2 regions of the Streptomyces lancefieldiae genome follow, and region 2 is predicted to be linked to the other one. Evidence: riboswitches for the same ligand, from Rfam matches in the RefSeq annotation. Region 2 holds a riboswitch; the other holds the start of a gene.
The links. A riboswitch is a leader RNA that binds a small molecule or an ion and turns the genes downstream of it on or off. The one in region 2 is predicted to bind cobalamin.
Positions count from the first base shown of each region.

Region 1: another riboswitch for cobalamin. It lies ahead of RM812_RS15795 (ribonucleoside-diphosphate reductase subunit alpha); the one in region 2 lies ahead of RM812_RS29520 (energy-coupling factor ABC transporter permease).

Region 1 covers NZ_JAVRFH010000013.1:83,785-86,946, forward strand. Annotated here, with positions in the region: gene mctP (monocarboxylate uptake permease MctP) at 1-402, shown strand, start outside; gene RM812_RS15790 (GNAT family N-acetyltransferase) at 484-990, shown strand; cobalamin riboswitch at 1,043-1,166, shown strand; gene RM812_RS15795 (ribonucleoside-diphosphate reductase subunit alpha) at 1,291-3,162, shown strand, end outside.
Region 2 covers NZ_JAVRFH010000039.1:857-4,018, forward strand. Annotated here, with positions in the region: gene RM812_RS29510 (chloride channel protein) at 1-771, shown strand, start outside; gene RM812_RS29515 (potassium channel family protein) at 768-1,346, shown strand; cobalamin riboswitch at 1,397-1,581, shown strand; gene RM812_RS29520 (energy-coupling factor ABC transporter permease) at 1,612-2,304, shown strand; gene RM812_RS29525 (energy-coupling factor ABC transporter substrate-binding protein) at 2,301-2,639, shown strand; gene cbiQ (cobalt ECF transporter T component CbiQ) at 2,640-3,162, shown strand, end outside.

The sequences.
Region 1 (3,162 bases), on a different contig from region 2:
GCGATCAACTTCCAGCTGCTGGGTGGCATCTGGATCCTGCAGACCTTCCCGGCCCTGGTCGGCGGCCTGTTCACCCGCTGGTTCCACCGCTGGGCGCTGCTCGCCGGCTGGGCGGTCGGCATGGTCTACGGCACGGTCGCCGCCTACGGTGTGGCCTCGCCGACGCAGAAGCACTTCGGCGGCTCCTCGAAGGAGATCCCGGGCATCGGCGAGATCGGCTACATCGGCCTCACCGCGTTCGTGCTGAACGTCCTGGTCACCGTGGTCCTGACCTTCGTCCTGAGGGCCGTCAAGGCGCCCGACGGCGTCGACGAGACCAAGCCGAGCGACTACACGGCGGACGCGGGCGACCCCGGCGTCCAGACGGAGCTCCCGCCGGCCACGGCGGGCACGTCGCACTGACCTGCGGCACACGCGCCGCGCAGCGGGCCGTCGGAGAGATCCGGCGGCCCGTTGTCGTACCCCTCGGGCACACTCGGCCCCATGAACTTCGTGATCCGGCAAGCGGCCTCCGACGAGTACGACCCCCTCGGCGAGATCACCGCACAGGCCTACCTACGGGACGGGCTCCTCGACTTCGGGGAGAGCGACGCGTACCTCGGCGAGCTGCGGAACGTGGCCAAGCGGGCGGTGGCCGCCGAGGTGCTGGTCGCCGCGGCGGACGGCCGGGTCCTCGGCGGCGTGGCCTTCGTGCCCTCCAGCGGTCCCATGTCCGACATCGCAGGGCCCGGCGAGGCCGAGATACGCATGCTCGCCGTCGCCCACGAGGCACGCGGCCGCGGGGTCGGCGAGGCGCTCGTGCGGGCCTGCGTCGACCGCGCCCGGGCCGTCGAGGGCTGCGTACGCGTCGTGCTGTCGACCCAGCGCACGATGCGCACCGCCCACCGCCTCTACGAACGGCTGGGCTTCACCCGCACCCCGGACCGCGACTGGAAGCCGCTCCCGGAGCTCGACGACATCACCCTCCTCACTTATGAACTGACACTCTGACACCGACCCGACACAACATCTGGGGGTGCTCGCGGAACCCGGCACAAGATGTATGCTCATGCTCGCTGTCGCCGCAGGGGAATCCGGTGCGAATCCGGAACTGTCCCGCAACGGTGTACTTGCGTGTTTCCGCACGCATGTCCAGTCCGAGGACCTGCCGACAGTGCGCCCGGCCGTCCCGGTCCGGGTGCCATGACGTCCGGGCCTCGCGGAGTGGGCCGGTGGACGCGACGCCGCGTGCGTTCGTGAGCTGCCCCTGCCCTCCGCCAGGCCCCGTGCCGAGCGAGGGAGTGCCCCCACGTGACCATCGCGCCAGCCGATCCGGCTTCAGCGACCCCGGCGACGGCGACCGAGGAACCCGACGGTCCCGGTGCCGCGTTGCTGCGCACCCTGACCGGGCTGACCGCCGACCTCCGGGGCGCCGACCCCGGCCGGGTCGCCGCCGCCGCACTGCGCGGCCGGTCCGCCCGCGCGGACGAGGCCGAGCTGCGCGAGCTCGCCACGGAGGCGGCGGCCGGACTCATCTCGGAGGACCCGGTCTACTCCAAGCTGGCCGCCCGCCTGCTCACGATCGGCATCCGTGCCGAGGCGGCCTCCCAGGGCGTGACCACCTTCACCGACTCGGTCGCCGCCGGCCACCGCGAGGGTCTGATCGCCGACCGCACCGCCGAGTTCGTGCGGCTGCACGCGGACCGCCTCGACGCGCTGATCGACCCGGTGGCCGACGACCGCTTCGGCTACTTCGGGCTGCGCACCCTGCACAGCCGCTACCTGCTGCGGCACCCCACCAGCCGCAAGGTCGTCGAGACCCCCCAGCACTTCATGCTCCGCGTCGCCGCCGGTCTCGCCGAGGACGACAGCACCAGGTCCGCGGACGAGGTCGCCGCCCTCTACGGGCTGATGAGCAGCCTCGACTACCTGCCCTCCTCCCCCACCCTGTTCAACTCCGGCACCCGGCACGCCCAGATGTCGTCCTGCTACCTCCTGGACTCCCCCAAGGACGAACTCGACTCCCTCTACGACCGCTACCACCAGGTCGCCAACCTCTCGAAGCACGCCGGCGGCATCGGCATCGCCTACTCCCGCGTCCGCTCCCGAGGTTCCCTGATCCGCGGCACCAACGGGCACTCCAACGGCATCGTCCCGTTCCTGAAGACGCTGGACGCCTCGGTCGCCGCCGTCAACCAGGGCGGACGGCGCAAGGGCGCGGCGGCGGTCTACCTGGAGACCTGGCACGCCGACATCGAGGAGTTCCTGGAGCTGCGCGACAACACCGGCGAGGACGCCCGCCGCACGCACAACCTGAACCTCGCGCACTGGGTGCCGGACGAGTTCATGCGCCGGGTGGACGCCGACGGGACCTGGTCGCTGTTCTCACCGTCCGACGTCCCCGAACTGGTCGACCTGTGGGGCGAGGAGTTCGACACCGCCTACCGCAGGGCCGAGGCGGCGGGACTGGCCCGCAGGACGCTCCCCGCCCGTGAGCTGTACGGCCGTATGATGCGCACCCTCGCGCAGACCGGCAACGGCTGGATGACCTTCAAGGACACCGCCAACCGCACGGCCAACCAGACCGCCGAGCCAGGCCACGTCGTCCACTCCTCCAACCTCTGCACGGAGATCCTGGAGGTCACGGACGACGGGGAGACGGCGGTCTGCAACCTGGGCTCGGTCAACCTCGGCGCGTTCGTCGACCGGGCGACCGGCGACCTCGACTGGGACCGGCTGGACGCCACCGTCCGCACCGCCGTCACCTTCCTGGACCGGGTCGTCGACATCAACTTCTACCCGACCGAGCAGGCGGCCCGCTCCAACGCCCGCTGGCGTCCGGTCGGCCTCGGCGCGATGGGCCTGCAGGACGTCTTCTTCCAGCTGCGCCTGCCCTTCGACTCGCCCGAGGCCAAGGCCCTCTCCACGCGCATCGCCGAGCGGATCATGCTCGCCGCGTACGAGACGTCCGCCGACCTCGCCGAGCGCGACGGCCCCCTGCCGGCCTGGGGGAAGACCCGTACGGCCCGGGGCGTGCTGCACCCCGACCACTACGACGTCGAACCGGCCTGGCCGGAGCGCTGGACGGCACTGCGCGCACGCATGGCCACGACCGGTCTGCGCAACTCCCTGCTCCTCGCGATCGCGCCGACCGCCACCATCGCCTCCATCGCGGGCGTGTAC
Region 2 (3,162 bases):
CTGCTGGCCAGCGCGGCGGGCGCCCTGGTCTTCACCGGCTTCGGACAGTGGACCGGCCTGAAGATCGGCGCGCTCGGCCTGCACGACGTGCCGCCGCACGCCAACCCGGACGCGGGCGACTTCCTGTGGGGCATCCCCACGGCGGCACTGATCGCGGTGCTGGTCACACTCGCCCGCGGGCTGGGCCGCCGCACCGTTTCCTGGACGCGGCACCACACGGCCGTCCGCACCGTCGCCTGCGCCACGGCGGTCGGCGTCTGCCTCGCCGCGTACGCGCTGATCACCGGTCGCTCGCCGGCCGAGGCGGCGCTGTCCGGCCAGGCCACCCTCGCCGAGCTCGCGGCGCACCCGCATGCCTGGTCCGTGGGCGCGCTGGTCGCGCTGGTCGCGTGCAAGGGACTGGCCTGGGGCATCGCGCTGGGCAGTCTGCGCGGCGGCCCGATCTTCCCGGCCGTACTGCTGGGCACGGCGACGGCCATGGCCTGCTCCGGTCTGCCCGGCTTCGGCGCGACCCCGGCCCTCGCCCTCGGCATCTCCGCCGCGGCGGCCGCGGTGACGGGGCTGCCGCTGGCCAGCGCGGTGCTGGCGGTCCTGCTGATGCGCGCGGACGCGTACGACCAGATGCCGCTGATCGTCACCGCGTCGGTCGTCGCCTTCGTCGTCACCCAGCTGGTCCGCCGGACAGAACCGGAACCGGAACCGGATCCGCCACCCCGACCGGAACCGCCACCGGATGCGGCCGGAGGACCGGCGGCGGGGACCGCACGGTGACCGGGCGCCGGGCCGCCACCGGTCGGACCGGCACCACCGGCCCCCGTACCGCCTGGCAGGCGGCCCGGCCCTGGCTCGGGCGGGCCGGCGTCGCGGTGGCCGTGGGCGTGGCCTACTTCCTGCTCCCCCTCGACCATCTGGGCCCCGGACGCCCCGTACTGAGCTGGCTGCTGCTCACCCTGGTCCTGATCGCCGTGGCCGCGCTGCTGCTCCGGCAGGTCCGCGACGCCCTGGTCGAACGTCCGGGCGCCCGGCCCGGCCTGGTCATCGCGCTGCTGATCGTCCTGACCGTGCACGTCTTCGCAGCCGCCTACTACGCGCTCGCCAAGCAGCCGGGCGAGTTCGCGGGCCTGCACACCCGCGTCGACGCCCTGTACTTCACGGTGGTCACGCTCGCCACCGTCGGCTACGGCGACATCACCCCGCGGGGGCAGGCGGCACGGACCCTGGCCGTCCTGCAGATCCTGTACACCTTCGTGTTCCTCACCGCCGCCGCGACCACGCTGACCCGGCGGGTGCGCGACATGGTGGTCCGGCGCACGGAGCAGGACGACCGCCGCGAGGGACGGGACTGACCGGTGTTTCCGCAGCCCGATGCCCGCTTGTCACCGCCCCCGTGGGAGCACTACTGTCGCCACGCCTTGGTGAACGGGAAATCCGGTGTGATGCCGGTGCGGCCCTCGCCACTGTGAATCGGGAAGTCCGGCTCCAGCCCTCAACGGGCAGCCACTGGGTCCCACTACCCGGGAAGGCGGAGCACGGGCGGTGGTACCCGTCAGCCAGGAGACCGGCCAAGGCGCGTCGTCCATCCACGAGGTGCTGGAGAGGGTCTGCCGAGTCATGCACATAGCCGAGGGCTTTCTGCCACCGGCGCACGCGATCGCCTGGGGTGTCGCGTCCGCGCCGTTCGTCGTCCACGGAGTACGGTCACTCACCCGTGAGGTCAGGGAGCACCCGGAGAGCACCTTGCTCCTCGGCGCCTCCGGAGCCTTCACGTTCGTGCTGTCGGCCCTGAAACTGCCGTCCGTCACCGGGAGTTGTTCGCACCCGACCGGTACCGGGCTGGGCGCCATCCTGTTCCGGCCGCCGGTCATGGCGGTGCTGGGCACCATCACGCTGCTCTTCCAGGCGCTGCTGCTCGCGCACGGCGGACTGACCACGCTCGGCGCCAACGTCTTCTCGATGGCGGTCGTCGGCCCCTGGGCCGGATACGCGGTCTACCGGCTGCTGCGCCGGTTCGACGCGCCGCTGATGGTCACGGTGTTCTGCGGGGCGTTCGCCGCCGACCTGTCGACCTACTGCGTCACCAGCGTGCAGCTCGCGCTCGCCTTCCCCGACCCGAGCGGCGGCTTCCTGGGCGCCCTCGGCAAGTTCGGCTCCGTCTTCGCCGTCACACAGATCCCGCTCGCGGTGAGCGAGGGCCTGCTCACGGTGGTCGTGATGCGGCTGCTGGTGCAGTCCAGCAAGGGCGAACTGGCCCGACTGGGCGTCCTGTTGACGAAGCCCGGCAAGCAGGGGGCGGTGGCCCGGTGAGCCGCAACGCGAAGATCAACACCCTGCTGCTGCTCGCCGTGGCGGCGCTCGCGGTGCTGCCGCTGGTGCTGGGCCTCGGCGACCACAAGGAGGAGCCGTTCGCCGGCGCCGACGCCGAGGCGGAGACGGTGATCACCGAGATCGAGCCGGACTACGAGCCGTGGTTCTCGCCGCTGTACGAGCCGCCGTCCGGGGAGATCGAGTCGGCGCTGTTCGCCGTGCAGGCCGCGCTCGGCGCGGGCGTGCTGGCCTACTACTTCGGACTGCGCCGGGGACGGCGGCAGGGCGAGGAACGGGCCGCGGCGGCGCTGCGGGACGCCTCCGAAGGGGACTGAGTGCTGCCGATCGACGCGGCGGCGCACAGCAGTCGGTGGCGCCGCCGCCATCCCGTGGACAAGGCCGTGCTCGGGCTGGGCCTGACCGCGCTGGCGGTCTCACTGCCGGCCTGGCCGGGCGGGGCGCTGGTGCTGGTGACGGCGCTCGCCGTGCTGCTCGGCCCGGCGGGCGTGCCCCGGCGCCGGCTGTGGCGGGCGTACCGGATGCCGCTGGGCTTCTGTGTGACCGGGGCGCTGCCGCTGCTGGTGCGGGTCGGGGGCCCGGACGGCATCGTGGGCGTGGCGGACGGCGGTGCGGTGCGCGCCGGTGAGCTGCTGCTGCGCTCCTCGGCGGCCTCCCTCGGGGTGCTGCTGTTCGCGTTCACCACGCCGATGTCCGACCTCCTGCCCCGCCTGGTGCGGGCCGGGGTGCCGGCCCCGGTGGTCGACGTGGCGCTGGTGACGTACCGGATGAGCTTCCTGCTGCTGGACTCCGTGCGCAGGATCCGCGAGGCGCAGGCCGCACGGCTGGGGCACACCACCC